DNA from 4 places in the Arthrobacter sp. 10T44 genome. Region 1 is predicted to be linked to each of the others. Evidence: predicted binding sites of a transcription regulator. Region 1 holds the regulator's gene; each other region holds the start of a gene.
What was found. The regulator HrcA, encoded in region 1, represses chaperone genes, less so after heat shock. The targets are predictions, from matches to a motif close to TTNGCACTCGNNNNNNNCGAGTGCNAA.
Positions count from the first base shown of each region.

Region 1 (4,194 bases):
GACGAAGACCAGCAGATTGGCTACCACCGCAGCGATGGTGGGCGGAAGCGTAAAGTTCAGCGCCTCCTTGGACTCCTGCGCCGTGAACGGGCCGCGGTCCTTGAAGATCAGGTAGATCAGCAGCGCGGGAATGCAACCCAGAATGCCGCCAAAGTGCGCCAGGGTGGCCCATTGCCGGTCCTCGCTTGCCGTCAACGGCAGAGCATTTGCGGGAACGCCATGGTACTGCGACTGGCCATGGCCGGCCTGGTGATCCGTGTGTTCGCGTGCGTCTTCTGCCACGTTTCGTCCTTTGGATTGCGGTGGAGCGTAGGTACCTGTACGAGCCGCGGCCGCAACAAAATGCAGCGGCCGCCCTACCAAGAATACTTGCTCGGACCGCGAACTAAAGCACGGGGAGGCGGCTACGGCACCGTGAGGAAGTCGATGACCTCTTCGACCCGGCCCAGCAGGGAGGGCTCCAGGTCCGCGTAGCTGCGGACAGCGCCGAGGAGTTTCTGCCAACCCAGGCCGATGTCCTCCTTGGTGCTGTGCGGCCAGCCGAAGGCCGTCAGGATGCCGGTCTTCCAGTCCACCCCGCGCGGAATCACCGGCCACCGCTCAATGCCCAGGACGGCAGGGCGGATGGCCTGCCAGACGTCGACGTACGGGTGCCCGACGATCAGCACGTTGCCGGCCGCGCCCGGGGAGGCCATCACCGCGTCGGCGATTCGCGACTCCTTCGAGTCTGGAACAAGGTGATCCACCAGGACGCCGAGGCGACGGCCGGGGCCGGGCCGGAACTCCTTCACGGCGGCAGCGAGGTCGTCGATGCCGTGCAGCGGCTCGACCACGATGCCCTCGACGCGGAGGTCGTCACCCCAGACTTTCTCGACGAGTTCGGCGTCGTGCTTGCCTTCCACCCAGATCCGGCTGGCCTTCGCGACCTGGGCACGCTGTCCCTCCACCCGGACCGAACCGGAGGCGGTGCGCGCGCCGACTCCGGCACCCGCCGCGGGAACCCGCGGGGCGGGCGGCATCAGCCGGATGGGCTGGCCCTCGAGCAGGAAGCCGAAGCCGAGGCGGAAGGATCGGGACTTGCCGCGCCGGTCCTCGAGGGCCACGACGTGCATGCCGCCGGACTTCTCCACCCGGGTTACGGCGCCCACCCAGCCGGACTGCACGTCCTCCAGCACCATGCCGCGCTCCACCGGGATCGCGGGCAGCTGGGCCTTGGCGGGCGCGGAGAGATCCTGCGGGCCCCAATTCTGGTACGACATCTGCTACACACTGCTTTGCACTCGGGAATTACGGGGGACAGAACGGCGGCGCGGCTTGTGGTGTGCCGGGAAACACCAGTCCCGGGGCTCACGCCCGCAGCGAATCCAATGCTAACAACGGCGCGACTCATATTAGACTGGTTAGCACTTAGGCATGTCGAGTGCTAACCCCGGGTGTTCTTGCACGCGCGGCGGCACCGGCGAACCGATACGGGTCGATTGGAGGTGGAGAGTGAGCGAGCCACGCAAACTCGAAGTGCTGCGCGCCATCGTGGAGGACTACGTCCATTCCCGCGAGCCGGTTGGATCCAAGGCCCTGGTGGAACGGCACCATCTGGGCGTGTCCAGCGCCACGATCCGCAATGACATGGCCGCCCTGGAAGACGAGGGCCTGATCACGGCGCCGCATACCAGCGCCGGCCGGATTCCCACGGACAAGGGCTACCGCCTGTTCGTGGACCAGATTTCGGCCGTCAAACCCCTCTCTCCGGCGGAGCGCCGCGCCATCCAGGCGCTGCTCGAGGGGTCCGATGACCTCGACGACGTGCTGGACCGGACGGTGCGGCTGCTGTCGCAGCTGACGAACCAGGTCGCCGTCGTGCAGTACCCGCTGTTGAGCCGGGCCCGCGTCCGGCACATCGAATTCGTGCTCCTGGCGCCGCGCAAGGTACTCACGGTCCTGATCGCGGATACGGGCAAGGTGGAACAGCGGGTGATCGACGTCGGCCAGGACTTCGGCGACGACGCCCTCGCCGAACTCCGCACCCTGTTCCTGGCCAGGCTCTCCGGCACCCCGTTGAGCTTGCTGCCCCAGTCGCTGCAGGCCGTGGTGGACAGCTGTCCGCCGGTGCGGCGGGGACCCGCCCAGGCCCTGGCCCGCGGGCTTGAATCGCTTGCCGCGAGCAGCCGCGAGGAACGGATGGTCATGGCCGGGACCGCCAACCTGGCCAGGTCCAATGTGGATTTCCCGCTGAGCATCGGACCCGTGCTCGAAGCGCTTGAAGAGCAGGTGGTGATGCTGCGCCTGCTCAGCGACATGGCAGAGGACCCGCGCGGCGTCACGGTAAGCATCGGCCGGGAGAACCCTTACGACGGCCTGTCCGAAGCGTCCGTGGTGGCCACCGGCTACGGCCCGGACGCCACGGCCAAGGTCGGAGTCCTTGGCCCCACCCGGATGGACTACCCCACCACCATGGCCGCCGTCCGTGCGGTGGCCCGCTACCTTTCGCGGATCCTCGGGCCCTGACGGGCCGGATCCGGAACCGGACTTCTTGCCAACTACAGGCAGTGCCCCACTGGCAGTACAAAAAGGAAGAGATACAGACTTTGAGCAGCCACTATGACGTTCTTGGAGTCTCCCGTGAAGCCACGGGGGAAGAGATCAAGAAGGCCTACCGCAAGCTTGCGCGGACCCTGCACCCGGATGTGAACCCCGGTGATGACGCTTCCGAGCGCTTCAAGGCGGTCACCCATGCCTACGAGGTGCTTTCCGACCCGCAAAAGCGCCGGGTCTACGACACGACGGGCAACGAGAACGGGAACGACAACGGCTTCGGCGGCGGCTACGCCGGCCAGGGCTTCGCCTTCCAGGACATCTTCGAAACCTTCTTCGGCGGCGCCGGCGGCCAGGGCGGCCCCGCATCCCGGGTGCGGCGCGGCCAGGACGCCCTGATCAGCGTCCGGATCGACCTGCGCGACGCCGTCTTCGGGGTCAACAAGAAGCTCGAAGTGGACACCGCCGTCACCTGTCCCACCTGTGAGGGTTCCTGCTGCCGCGAAGGCAGCCACCCCGAGCGCTGCGACATTTGCGGCGGCAGCGGCCAGGTCCAGCGCGCCGTGCGTTCCATCCTCGGCCAGGTCATGACCACTGCCCCCTGCGGCAGCTGCGAGGGCTTCGGCACGGTGATCAAGGATCCCTGCAACGAATGCGCCGGCCAGGGCCGCATCCGCAGCCGCCGCTCGCTTACCGTCAAGGTTCCCGCCGGCGTCGCTACCGGCACCCGCATCCAGCTCTCCGGCCAGGGTGAGGCCGGTCCTGCCGGCGGCCCGTCCGGTGACCTGTACGTCGAGATCCGGGTCAACAACGACCCCACCTACGTGCGCGAAGGCGACGACCTGCACGCGAGCCTGAACATCCCGATGACGGCGGCCGCGCTCGGCACAGAGCTGACCCTTGAGACCTTCGACGGGCAACAGGAAATCGACGTCAAGGCCGGCACCCAGTCCGGCGAGGTCATCACGCTGCGTGGCCTGGGCGTCACGCACCTGCGCGGCTACGGCCGCGGAGACCTCAAGGTCCACCTGCAGGTGGATACCCCCGCGAAGCTCGACGCCGCCCAGGAAGACCTGCTGCGCCAGCTCGCCAAACTCCGCGGCGAGCAGTTCACCGAAGGGAAGCTTGCCGCCAGCGGCGGCGTCTTCGCGAAGCTGCGGGACCGGCTCGGTAACCTGTAGCGGTGAGCAACCCGGTCTTCTTCACCCCCGCAGGCACCCTGGACCAGCTGGTCCCCGGCGCGACGTTCGTCCTCGAAGGCGCCGAGGCGCGCCACGCGGTGACGGTCAAGCGCCTGGCCGTGGGGGAGCCGGTGGACATCGCCGACGGCGCCGGCAAGCGGATCACCGGCACCGTGACGGCCGCCGCGCCGCAGGAGCTGACGGTGGAGTGCGGCGAGGTCGTGACCGAGCCAAGGCCTGACGTTCGGCTGGTGCTGGTGCAGGCCCTGGCCAAGGGCGACCGCGACGAGCTGGCGGCTGAGACCGCGACCGAATTGGGGATTGACGCCGTCGTGCCCTGGCAGGCCGAACGCTCGATCGTCCGCTGGAAACCCGAACGCGCGGCGAAGGCGCACGCCAAATGGCAGTCCGTGGTGACGGCAGCCGCGAAGCAGGCACGCCGCGCCTGGATTCCGGAGGTCCGCGCCGCGGTGGACGGCAA
Region 1 covers NZ_JBFTGT010000002.1:346,148-350,341, forward strand. Annotated here, with positions in the region: gene AC1DBL_RS06105 (DUF4870 domain-containing protein) at 1-282, opposite strand, end outside; gene AC1DBL_RS06110 (DUF3097 domain-containing protein) at 405-1,259, opposite strand; gene hrcA (heat-inducible transcriptional repressor HrcA) at 1,492-2,505, shown strand; gene dnaJ (molecular chaperone DnaJ) at 2,586-3,713, shown strand; gene AC1DBL_RS06125 (16S rRNA (uracil(1498)-N(3))-methyltransferase) at 3,716-4,194, shown strand, end outside.

Region 2 (4,194 bases), on a different contig from region 1:
CCGAGATCAGCAGGAAGATGTCGACGCCGCCGGACACCCGGCCAAACCAGATGTGGTAGGTGACCACCATGAGCACCGCGAGCGAACGCAGTCCTTGGATTTCCGGCCTGAATTTCGTCCCCCGGGCAGGACGTGGCTCGGCGCTCGTTTCGCGCGGCGAGACGAGCGTTACCGCTCCAGACATACAAACCCCCGTAGAAACAACGCAAGACAGCCAGAGCAACTATACAACCCGGTTCGGCGTCGGTCCCTTTCGGATGACGCCGGCCACGATGCCCGGACCCCGACGGCATGGCTCCGGGGAACAAAAGGGACCGGACCAGCTGACGCTGGTCCGGTCCCTTCTTTGCACGGAACCTAGTGCTCGGAAACCTTAGTGCTGGTGTCCGGCGTGCTCGTCCTCGTCGGCCGGCTTTTCCACCACGAGGGTTTCGGTGGTGAGAACCAGCGCCGCGATGGAGGCCGCGTTGCGGAGGGCCGCGCGGGTGACCTTGACGGGGTCGATGACACCGGCCGCGATCAGGTCCTCGTATTCGCCGGTCTTGGCGTTGAAGCCCTGGTTGACGGCGGATTCGGCCACCTTGGCGACGACGACGTAGCCGTCAAAGCCGGCGTTCTGGGCGATCCAGCGCAGCGGCTGGGTCAAGGCCCGGCGGACGATGCCCACGGCAGCTGCCGCGTCGCCGTCGAGCGCCTGGACAGCCGGATCCTCATCAAGCGCCTTGAGGGCGTGGATGAGGGCGGAGCCGCCGCCGGCCACGATGCCTTCTTCGAGGGCAGCGCGGGTGGAGGACACGGCGTCCTCGATGCGGTGCTTCTTTTCCTTCAGCTCGACCTCGGTGGCAGCGCCAACCTTGATCACGCCGATGCCACCGGCCAGCTTGGCCAGGCGTTCCTGCAGCTTTTCCTTGTCCCAGTCCGAATCGGTGCGGGTCAGCTCGGCGCGCAGCTGGGCAACCCGGGCCGCGACGTCCTCGGCCGAACCGGCGCCGTCAACGATGGTGGTGTTGTCCTTCGTGACGGTGATGCGGCGGGCGGTACCCAGGACCTCAAGGCCCACGGTGTCCAGGCTGAGGCCCAGTTCCGGGGAGACAACCTGCGCGCCGGTGAGGGTCGCGATGTCCTGCAGCATGGCCTTGCGGCGGTCTCCGAAACCGGGAGCCTTGACGGCCACGACGTTCAGGGTGCCGCGGATACGGTTGACGATCAGCGTGGAGAGTGCCTCGCCGTCGACGTCTTCGGCGATGATGAAGAGCGGCTTGGAGCTCTGCAGCGCCTTTTCCAGCAGCGGCAGGAATTCCTGGACCGAGGAGATCTTGCCCTGGTTGATCAGGATAAGGGCGTCTTCGAGGACTGCTTCCTGGCGTTCCGCGTCGGTGACGAAGTACGGGGACAGGTAGCCCTTGTCGAACTGCATGCCCTCGGTGAGGACCAGTTCGGTCTGCGTGGTGGAGGACTCCTCGATGGTGATCACACCATCCTTGCCGACCTTGCCGAAGGCCTCGGCCAGGAGCTCGCCGACCTCGTCGCTCTGTGCGGAGATCGCGGCCACGTTGGCCACCTGGGTACCCTCGACCGGGCGGGCGTTTTCGAGCAGGCGGGCGGCCACGGCCTCGACGGAGACCTCGATGCCACGCTTGATCTGGCCCGGGGCGGCGCCGGCGGCAACGTTGCGCAGGCCTTCCTTGACCAGGGCCTGGGCGAGCACGGTGGCGGTGGTGGTACCGTCGCCGGCGACGTCGTTGGTCTTGGTGGCGACCTCCTTGGCGAGCTGTGCGCCAAGGTTTTCATAGGGGTCGTCCAGCTCTACTTCGCGGGCGATAGTCACACCGTCGTTGGTGATCGTGGGGGCGCCCCACTTCTTGTCCAGCACGACGTTGCGGCCGCGCGGGCCGAGCGTCACCTTGACCGTGTTGGCGAGCTTATCGATGCCGGCTTCGAGCGACCGGCGGGCAGCGTCGTTAAACGCAAGCTGCTTTGCCATGGTTTTGTCCTTTCAAGACAGAACCCCGCGCAGCCGTTCGTTCAAAGCGAAGGATCGGCGGCGCGGGGGTCCAAGAGAGTTACTTTACGACGATCGCCAGAACGTCGCGGGCGGAGAGCACGAGGTACTCGGTGCCGCCGGTCTTAACTTCGGTTCCGCCGTACTTGGAGTAGATGACAACGTCGCCAACGGCAACGTCAACGGGAACGCGGTTGCCATTGTCATCAAAGCGGCCGGGGCCTACTGCAACAACTTCGCCTTCCTGCGGCTTCTCCTGTGCGGAGTCCGGGATAACCAGGCCGGAAGCCGTGGTCTGCTCGGCTTCGAGCGGGCGGACAACAATACGATCCTCAAGAGGCTTAATAGAGACCGACACTCGGACCTCTCCTTTTCGTCAGCAAATTTGTGGACTATGAAGCGGTGAGCCGTGGCGTACAAACCGTCGTCGCGGTGCCGGCAGTAGCCCGGCGGAACATGCTTCACGTGTTAGCACCCGCCTAGGGAGAGTGCTAATGACGACTCTATGTAAGTAGTTAGCACTCGGTCAAGGTGAGTGCCAGAAGTTCGTCACTGGTGAACGTCCGGCGGGAACGTCCGGAGTGACGGACATGCTCATCGCCAGCTGCCGGCAATGGGCATATCGGCAATATGTCCGGTGCTGGTGCCGAAGGATGGGCATGTCCCTCGGTCCGCGCCCAGGCTGGGGCGGCCTACTCCCCCGCCAGGTCCTCGTAGTCCCAGTCCTGGCCGTCGTCGTCTTCCTCGATCCGGGCGGAGGCGTTGCGTTCGCGGTACAGCACGAAGCCGCCGGCGAGGGCAGCGACCACGCCGAGGACGAGGGCGATGATGCCGCCCACCCGGGCTGCGGCATAGGTGTCACGGATCGCGCGCGCCTCATCGGTCGCATCCTTCACGTCCTTGCCGCCGACGGAGTAGACGGTCGCATTGAAGGAGTCCAGTAAGAAGATAATGACGAGCAACGCCACGCACACGACGGCGATCACGATGCCGGCGATCAGCGCCGGCCGGGCGAAGCGGGCCAGTCCCCGGCTGTCCCGGGCCTCCCCGACGGTGTTCTCCCGGGTGCCTGCCGTGCCGAAGTCGTCTGTGTCCCTGCCATCCATGCCGTCCAGCCTATCGGGCGCGCCGGGCGTTCCCCGCCTGAACTACGCTTGATGGCATGGCTGAGACTACGCAGGACCAGATCGCCCCGCTCCTCAATCCGGAGGGCTGGGAGCTGCTGGCCTCGCTGGGACCGTACCGCGAGGAGGAGGCCTTCCGCCTCAACGCCTCGCTCCGGAAGGCCGGTCATTCCCCCGAGCTGGTCTCCGCGGCACTCACCCAGTCCCGCCTGCGGACAAAGGCGGAAGCGAAGTTCGGTGAATTCGCCCGGCAGATGATTTTCACCCGGGCCGGCCTGGAACAGGCCACCCGGCTGACCGTAGCGGCGCGGCACGCGCAGCGCTTCGCCGAGGCCGGGATTGCCCATGTGGCGGATCTGGGCTGCGGACTGGGAGCCGACGCAATGGCCCTGGCCTCGCTGGACATCAAGGTGACCGCCGTGGAACTGGACGAAACCACCGCCGCCTGCGCCACGATGAACCTGATCCCGTTCCGGAACGCCACCGTCGTCCATGCCGATGCCGCCGCCGTCCCGCTCGACGGGATTGACGGCGTCTGGCTGGACCCGGCCCGCCGCACCACCTCAAGTTCCGGGACCAAGCGACTCTGGGATCCGGAGGACTTCTCCCCCCCGCTGTCCTTCGTGGAATCCCTGGCCTCGTCCGGCCGTGCCGTCGGCGTGAAGATGGGCCCGGGCATGCCGCATGCCTCCGTCCCGGAGGACTGCGAGGCGCAGTGGGTCTCGGTGGGCGGCGACGTCACCGAAGTTGCGCTGTGGTTCAACGCGGTCCGCCGGCCCGGAATCCGGCGTGCCGCGCTGGTAATCGGCCCGCAAGGCGCCGCGGAGCTCACCAGCTCGGAGGACTTCGGCGCCGGCCCGGAGGCCCCGCTGGGCCCGGTGGAAGGCTACCTCTACGAGCCCGACGGCGCCGTGATCCGCGCCGGCCTGGTCGCCGACGTCGCGCTCCAGCTGGGCGGTCATCTGCTGGACGAACACATCGCCTATATCTGCGCGCCGGAACTGCACGATACCCCGTATGCCCGCGCGTACAAGGTCCTTGAGGTGATGCCGTTCAACGTCAAGGCGC
Region 2 covers NZ_JBFTGT010000001.1:303,177-307,370, forward strand. Annotated here, with positions in the region: gene AC1DBL_RS01350 (acyltransferase family protein) at 1-184, opposite strand, end outside; gene groL (chaperonin GroEL) at 374-1,984, opposite strand; gene groES (co-chaperone GroES) at 2,064-2,360, opposite strand; gene AC1DBL_RS01365 (hypothetical protein) at 2,695-3,108, opposite strand; gene AC1DBL_RS01370 (THUMP-like domain-containing protein) at 3,165-4,194, shown strand, end outside.
Region 2: the regulator HrcA is predicted to act here: its motif matches at 2,518-2,544, upstream of groES (co-chaperone GroES).

Region 3 (4,194 bases), on a different contig from region 1:
CTCCGCTGCGGCAGCTGCCCCGAAGAGCGATGGCCGCCGGCGCAAGCTCCGGCGGTTCAGCCGTGCAGCGGCGGCCGGCGTGGCCGCAGCCGTGGCGCTGGCCGCCTGCGCCGGTCCCACCGGCAATGCCCGGGTGGATGCCGCGGAGGCGAGCGGCGACGGAACGCTGCGGATCGGCCTGATCCTGGACAACACCGGCCGGCAGGACTTCCTCAATCCGCCCCAACTGGCGGCGGCGAAGCTGGCGGTCAAGGAAATCAACGCGGCGGGCGGCCACAAGGGCAAGCCCGTGGAACTGCTGCCGGAGTCCATCGGTACGGACACCGCGGCCCAGGCCAAGGACCTGGTGGCGGCCAAGGCCGACGTCGTGATCGGGCCCACCGACTCCAGCCGCGCCGCCGGCGCCATCGACGTCCTCTCCCGCGCCAAAGTCGCGCTCATTTCGCCGGCCAACACCGCGCCGGGACTCAGCTCGTACAAGAGCGGCGGCTACTACTTCCGGACCGCGGCCGCCGACATCGCGCAGGCCTCGGTCCTGGTCAAGCTCGCCCAGGACGGCGGCGCCAAGACCCTTGCCGTGGTGCACGAGGAAGGCGACTACGGCAAGGACGTCTCCGTGGCCGTCTCGGCGGCTGCGAAGGCCGCGGGCCTGGGCACCTCCGTCGACGCTGAATTCAAGGCCGGTCAGGCGCAACAGGCGGCCGCGGCGGCCAAGGCTGCCTCGCCGGACGCCGTCGTGCTGGTGGCCCGGGACGGTGCCCAGGGCGCCATCGCCGAGCTCAACAACGCGGGACTGTCCGGAAAGAAGCTCATCCTCAGCGACGGGGCCGTAAACCAGTACGGCGACGGCCTTGGCTCCAAGGCGCTGGACGGCGCCCGCGGGGTCCTGCCGGGCACGTTCCCCTCCGCGCACTTCCAGGCGGAACTCGTGGCCGTCGACCCGGGCCTGAAGGACATGGCGTTTGCCGCCGAGACGTACGACGCCGTCAACCTCGCCGCCCTCGCCGCCGCCGCGGCGGAGGACGACGCTGGGACCTCCATCGCCTCGAAGCTGGTCGCAGTGTCCGGCGGAACGGCTGCCGGTACCGGGGCCCCGTCCGGGGAAGCCGCGGCCTGCAAGTCCTACCAGGAATGCGTGGCCGCGCTCCGCGCCGGCAAGCGCCCCGACTACGACGGCGCCTCCGGCCCGATCAACTTCGACAGCAACGGCGACGTCACCGCCGCCGCCTACATGGTCTACAGCTATGGCCCGGACAACAACGCCGAGATGACCGGCAGCGAAACCGCCCGCAGCGCTGGCTCCTGATCGCTCCTAGCGAAGAGCGCCCGGCGGGGCGCACCCTGACCTCACCACTGCTTGCACTCTCCCCGGGGGAGTGCTAATTATGGAGTTAGCACTCCCGCGTATTGACTGCTAACTCGACGCCCCGGTTCGGCCGGTCGCGTGGAGGCGGCGGACGGACCGGGAGCGAGAGAAATACCTGGCTGGGGTGAGATCCCCGGCCCGGCGGCGTACAGAGGCTGCCGGGTTGGAATCGTCCGTCGCGGGCACCGCAGCGCAAGGTTCATTCTTAACGACTGTCCCGAAAGGACTACTGCCGTTATGGCCAAGATCATTGCATTTGATGAAGAGGCACGCCGCGGTCTTGAGCGGGGCCTGAACATCCTCGCCGACGCCGTCAAGGTCACCCTCGGCCCGCGTGGACGCAACGTCGTCCTCGAAAAGAAGTGGGGCGCCCCCACGATCACCAACGATGGTGTCTCCATCGCCAAGGAGATCGAGCTGGACGACCCTTACGAGAAGATCGGCGCCGAGCTGGTCAAGGAAGTTGCCAAGAAGACTGACGACGTCGCCGGTGACGGTACCACCACGGCAACCGTGCTGGCCCAGGCCCTCGTCAAGGAAGGCCTGCGCAACGTCGCGGCCGGCGCTGACCCGCTGTCCCTCAAGCGCGGCATCGAGAAGGCTGTTGAAGCGGTCACCCGCGAGCTCCTGGCTTCTGCCAAGGAAATCGAAACCAAGGAAGAGATCGCCGCCACCGCGTCCATCTCCGCCGGTGACAACGAAATTGGCGCCCTGATTGCCGAAGCCCTGGACAAGGTCGGCAAGGAAGGCGTCATCACCGTCGAGGAGTCGAACACCTTCGGCCTCGAGCTGGAGCTCACTGAGGGCATGCGTTTCGACAAGGGCTACATCTCGGCCTACTTCGTCACCGACGCCGAGCGTCAGGAAACGGTCCTCGAGGATCCGTACATCCTGATCGTCAACTCCAAGATCTCCAACGTCAAGGAACTGGTTGCAGTCCTCGAAAAGGTCATGCAGTCCAACAAGCCGCTGCTGATCATCGCCGAGGACATCGAGGGCGAGGCTCTGGCCACCCTGATCGTGAACAAGATCCGCGGCACCTTCAAGTCCGTCGCCGTCAAGGCTCCGGGCTTCGGTGACCGCCGTAAGGCACAGCTGGCCGACATCGCCATCCTCACCGGCGGCCAGGTCATCTCCGAGGAAGTTGGCCTCAAGCTTGAGACCGCCGGCCTCGAACTGCTGGGCAAGGCACGCAAGGTTGTTGTCACCAAGGACGAGACCACCATCGTCGAAGGTGCCGGCGACGCCGACCAGATCGCCGGCCGTGTGTCCCAGATCCGCGCCGAGATCGAGAACTCCGATTCCGACTACGACCGCGAGAAGCTGCAGGAACGCCTGGCCAAGCTGGCCGGCGGCGTTGCAGTCATCAAGGCCGGTGCCGCAACCGAGGTTGAGCTCAAGGAACGCAAGCACCGCATCGAGGACGCTGTCCGCAACGCCAAGGCTGCTGTCGAAGAGGGCATCGTCGCCGGCGGTGGCGTGGCCCTGATCCAGGCCGGCGCCAAGGCGTTCGCCAACCTGCAGCTCGAAGGTGACGAGGCAACCGGCGCGAACATCGTGCGCGTAGCCATCGACGCCCCGCTGAAGCAGATCGCCTTCAACGCCGGCCTCGAGCCCGGCGTTGTGGTGGACAAGGTCCGCGGCCTGCCCGCGGGCCACGGCCTGAACGCAGCAACCGGCGAGTACGTCGACCTGCTCGCTGCCGGCATCAACGACCCGGTCAAGGTCACCCGCTCGGCCCTGCAGAACGCGGCTTCCATCGCCGGCCTGTTCCTCACCACCGAGGCCGTTGTGGCCGACAAGCCGGAGAAGAACTCCCCGGCCATGGGCGGCGGCGACGACATGGGCGGCATGGGCGGCATGGGCGGTTTCTAACCACCCGGCTACCAAGCCCTGAACGCCTGAACTGACGGTTCTCCGTCAGCGACGGCACGTTCGACGACGGCGGTCCCACCACTGGTGGGGCCGCCGTCGGCGTTTAACCCTCCCGCCCCGGGGCACCTTCCCTCAAGTGGTGGGGTGGTCGGCCGGACGTTCTCTCGGTTGGTGGGGTGCTCTTACCCGGTGTCGGCGCCGGTGCCAGTGCCGGTGGTGCGGGAGCGTCGGGCGGCGGAGGTCTGGCAGGATGGTGCAGTGACGATTACAGCAGCGGCCGACGGTTCGGCTTTAGGAAATCCCGGCCCGGCCGGATGGGCCTGGTACGTGAACGACGACTGCTGGCGTGCCGGCGGGTGGCCGCACGGGACCAACAACCAGGGGGAGCTGATGGCCGTCCTGGACCTCTTCCGGGCCACGGCGCACCTTCCGGGCGAGGACCTGCACATTCTGTGCGACAGCCAGTACGTCATCAACTCGGTGACCAAGTGGATGCCCGGCTGGAAGCGTAAAGGCTGGCGGAAGTCCGACGGCAAGCCGGTGCTCAACGTTGAGCTGCTCAAGGAGATCGATCAGGCGCTCACCGGACGCAAGTACACCTTCGAATGGGTCCGCGGACACGCCGGCCACGACCTCAACGAGGCGGCGGATGACCGCGCCAGGGCCGCCGCCACCGCCTACCAGCAGGGCGTCGCGGCCCGGCAGGGCCCCGGCTTCGTCCGAGCCGGAGACGTTGCCGCCGCCGGCGTGCAGACTGCCCCCGCCGCGCAGCAGGCTTCGGCCGCGCCGGCCCCGGCCTCAGCCCCGGCGCAGTCCCGGCAGGCATCGTCCGCTCACGCCGGAACGCGGGAACTGATCGCTGAGCCGACGCTGTTCGGCGAATCCAGCCTTTTCGCTGAGCCGGATCTCTTCAGCGAACTGGAGGAGGAATCCCGCGTTGCGGCGGCCGGCCC
Region 3 covers NZ_JBFTGT010000003.1:88,955-93,148, forward strand. Annotated here, with positions in the region: gene AC1DBL_RS06985 (ABC transporter substrate-binding protein) at 80-1,306, shown strand; gene groL (chaperonin GroEL) at 1,604-3,241, shown strand; gene AC1DBL_RS06995 (RNase H family protein) at 3,500-4,194, shown strand, end outside.
Region 3: the regulator HrcA is predicted to act here: its motif matches at 1,392-1,418, upstream of groL (chaperonin GroEL).

Region 4 (4,194 bases), on a different contig from region 1:
GCGAGGCAACTGCCAAATCACTGGATATATGACGAAACTGCTGGTCAGGCGGGGGTTTCCGGTGCCTGTGCGGGGCGTGTTTCCAGCCACCGGGCCAGCAGGCCCCCGGGGACTTCCTCGGAGGTCAGGGCGAAGGTGCGGTGGTCCGCCCATGCGCCGTTTATGTGCAGGAAACGCGGCCGGTAGCCCTCGTCGCGGAATCCGAGTTTTTCCACCACCCGCAGGCTCGGACGGTTCTCCGGCCGGATGTTGATTTCCATCCGGTGCAGCCCCAGGGTCCGGAAGCAGTAGTCAGTCGCCATCGCGACGGCGGTGGGGGCTATGCCCTGGCCGGCGCGGTCCTGGTCGACCCAGTAGCCGAGGGTGGCCATCATGGCCGAGCCCCAGACAATCGAGGAGACCGTCAGCTGCCCCACGATCACCGGTTCCTTGAACCCGGGAGTCCAGGCAGCAATGACAAAGGGAAGCGCGGTGGCCTGCGCCGCCTGGGCCTTGAGCGACCGCACCATCTGCCGGTAGTCAGGCAAGCCGCCGCCGGGTACCGGGTTGGACGCTTCCCAGGGGGCCAGCCACGCGTCGTTGCGGGCCCTAAGCTCGCTCCACTCCTTGCGGTCCCGGTACCGGATCGGACGCAGCACAAGATCGCCGCACTCCAGGGTCACCGGCCAGGTGAAGCTGCCCCCCATGGGACTATTTCGTCAGGCTGGAGGCGAAGCCGGGCAGCCATTCGCGCAGACCGGGGCCGAGGTCATCGCTGTCGCAGGCGAGCTGGACGCAGGCCTTGAGGTAGCTGAGCTTGTCGCCCGTGTCATAGCGGCGGCCGCGGAAAATGACGCCGTACACGCCGTAGCCTTCACCTTCGCCGGCGGAAAGTTCCTGCAGGGCGTCGGTGAGCTGGATTTCGCCGCCGCGGCCGGGTTCGGTCCGCTCGAGGACCTCGAACACCGCGGGGTGCAGCACATAGCGGCCGATGATGGCCAGGTTCGAAGGGGCCTCGTCGACGTCGGGCTTCTCCACCAGCTGCTTGATCCGGACGTACTCCTCGCCCTCAACCGGCTCGACGTCGGCGCAGCCATAGGCGCTGATCTGCGAGGGGTCGACCTCGATCAACGCCACGACCGAGCCGCCGGTCTTTGCCTGGACCTCGATCATGGTGCTGAGCAGCTCGTCGCGGGCATCGATGAGGTCGTCGCCCAGCAGCACGGCAAAAGGTTCGTAACCGACGTGCTGCTTGGCGCGCAGCACGGCGTGCCCGAGGCCCATGGGGTCGCCCTGGCGGACGTAGTGGATATCGCCCAGGTTGCTCGCGGCCTGGATGGACTCCAGCTTGGCGGTGTCGCCCTTGGCCTCCAGCGTCGCTTCCAAGGTGGGCACGCGGTCGAAGTGGTCCTCGAGGGCGCGCTTGTTGCGTCCGGTGATCATCAGGACGTCGTTGAGGCCCACGTTCACGGCTTCCTCGACCACGTACTGGATGGCCGGCTTGTCGACGACCGGCAGCATTTCCTTCGGCATCGCTTTGGTGGCCGGAAGGAAACGGGTGCCGAGGCCCGCAGCGGGGATGACGGCCTTACGGACGGAGGCGTTGGGTGTAATCACTCGACTAATCTAACTGAGGGGGCAAAACATCAGGTAATTGTCCCCACCGGCACGGCAGCCGCGGCAGCCGACATCATCAGGCGCCGCCCGGGCGAGAGGACGCCACCGCATGAGCACCAAGGAAGAGATCCGTTCGCGGCACCGGCTGCGCCGGACAGCGATGTCGCCGGCGGAGCTGGATGCCGCCGGTTCGGCAATCGCCCGGCACGGTCTGGCGTGGGCCTCCGGGCTGGCCGACGGCGGACCAAGCACCTTCGCTGCCTACCTCGGCGTCGGTTCCGAGCCGCCCACCCTGCCTCTCTTGGCCGCCCTGCATGATGCCGGCCACCGGGTGCTGCTCCCGGTCTGCGAACCTGGACTGGCGCTGAGCTGGGTGTACTGGACCCCGACCTCGGAGTTTGTCCGCAGCCGTTATGCACCCATCCAGGAGCCGACCGGTGAACGGCTCGGCACGTCCGTGATGCGGGATGTGGCCGGAATCTTCCTCCCGGCCACGGCCCTGGACCGTTCGGGCAACAGGATCGGGCAGGGCGGCGGCTATTACGACAAGTTCCTTGCGGCCCTCGCCGCCCTGCCGGCGGGCCCTTCCCGGGCTGGCGACGGCCCGCTGCCGACGGCGGCCGTCGTCTACGACGCCGAGGTACTCCCCGCTGGCAGCATCCCGGCGGAGTCCTTCGATCAGAAGGTCGCGGCCGCCCTGACTCCTGGCGGCTTGGTCCGGCTTGCCGGGCTCTCCTAGCCGCAGCCGGCGGGTGATAGAATTGGCACTCAGGCCCTGCGACTGCTAATGCGGTTTCCTCGTCCACCGATTCCGGTGGCGGAGATGCCGCTCCGGCAGCACGGGACCTGCTCGTTTGTCCAAGAGGAGGAACCCCAGTGCCCACGTATGCATATGCCTGCAAGGACTGCAGCCACGCCTTCGAGACCGTGCAGTCGTTTACGGACAGCTCCCTGACGACCTGCCCGGAGTGCCAGGGGACGTTGCGCAAGAAGTTCAACAGCGTCGGCGTCGTGTTCAAGGGCTCCGGCTTCTACCGGACCGACTCACGCGACAGCAAGGGCAGCGCCGTCGCCCCCGCTGCCAGCCCGGCTGCGAGCTCCGCACCGGCTTCCGCCGCCGCCAACTAGTACCCGGCAGGCCGGCACCCCCGCGGTTGTCCACATAGCGCCGCCCGGGCCTGACGCCGGCTGGCTTCCCCACCATAACGTGGCGGCATGGCCCACCGCAGCCGCCGCACACTCTTTTCCCGATCAGCACCGTCTTACGGGTCGACGCCGCGTTTCAGATCGGCTCCGTCACCGCTTCCGCGCGCTGCCATCCGCCCTGGCTCGCGCCGCAAATTTCCGCCGAGGCGGCGCTTCCGCGGCTGGCTGGGAAGACACCGAAGGCTGGTCATAGCCCTGCTGCTGTGCCTCGCCGCCGGCATGGCCGTGCAGCAGCTGACTCCTGCGCCCGAAGCCACCGTTACCGCGTGGGCCGCGGCCAAGGATCTCCCGGCCGGCCGGGTGCTGGACGCGGCCGACGTCGTCGCCATCCAGATCCCGCCCGGCGTTCTGCCCGCCGGCCCGCTTGACCCTGCCGGACTGGACGGGAAACAGCTCGCCGTGGCCCTGCGCAAGGGCCAGCTACTCTCCGACTCACAGTTCGTCGGCCCCGGGCTGCTTGCCGGCAGTCCGCCGGGTTCGGTGGCCGTGCCACTTCGCATGGCAGACCCTGCCTCGATCCAGCTGGTCTCCCCAGGCCAGCTGGTCAATGTCGTGATGACGAGCGGCGACGGTTATGAAAAGGCAGCCGCTTCCCGGCTCCTCGCTTCGGCTGTTCCGGTCCTGTGGACCTCAGCGCAGGGCGGCCGGGCCGGCCCATGGCTCGACGCCGGGGCGACGGACGGCCTGATCGTGGTGGCCGCGGACCCTGACCAGGCCCGCCAACTCGCCGGAGCGTCCACGCAGGGCAAGCTGTTCTTCGTCCTGGTCAGGGCCGCGCGCGGATAGCGGAGGTCGCCGGCTGCTTCGCCGGCGTGCGGGTCAGCCCCAGTGCGGCGGCCGCTGCTCCTTGAGCCAGGCATCGTGGTCGTAGCTCCCGGGCTGGTCGCCCCAGCGTCGCGGATCGTCCTCGGCCGCCTTGTTCGGCAGCAGTCCGCCGGAAGCCGCGGCGCCGGCCCCCGGCTGCCCCTGTGGTTTCTGGGCGGGCGCTTCCTGGTTCCGTTCAGCGGTGTCCGGGGCAGTCACGTTCGGGTCGCCTGCCTGCTTTGCGTCACCGCTGTCACTGCCGTCACCGTGGTTGTTGTTTTCGTTCTCGCCGTCTGCGCTCATGCCGCCGGCCTCCTTGCTGCAAATAACTGTTCAGCGCCTCCGGTCAGTGCCTCCGGGTCCCGCCGGTTAGCCCCGGTCAGCTGCGGCCGGAGCGTAGGCATCTTGCCCGTCTTCGACGCTCAGGTTTTCGATGTCGTCGGAGAAACCGGGCGAGGGGCGCACCCGGCTCGGCGCCGCAGGCTTCTCCAGTCCGAGGTAGCCGCCGATCCGGTCCGCGCAGGCGGACGGATCGGTGAAGACCTCTATTGTCCATAGTGGCATGTACCGCCAGCCCATGCGCTCCAG
Region 4 covers NZ_JBFTGT010000001.1:277,390-281,583, forward strand. Annotated here, with positions in the region: gene AC1DBL_RS01255 (GNAT family N-acetyltransferase) at 45-686, opposite strand; gene galU (UTP--glucose-1-phosphate uridylyltransferase GalU) at 691-1,596, opposite strand; gene AC1DBL_RS01265 (5-formyltetrahydrofolate cyclo-ligase) at 1,706-2,335, shown strand; gene AC1DBL_RS01270 (FmdB family zinc ribbon protein) at 2,473-2,724, shown strand; gene AC1DBL_RS01275 (RcpC/CpaB family pilus assembly protein) at 3,022-3,588, shown strand; gene AC1DBL_RS01280 (hypothetical protein) at 3,622-3,909, opposite strand; gene AC1DBL_RS01285 (AAA family ATPase) at 3,976-4,194, opposite strand, start outside.
Region 4: the regulator HrcA is predicted to act here: its motif matches at 2,358-2,384, upstream of AC1DBL_RS01270 (FmdB family zinc ribbon protein).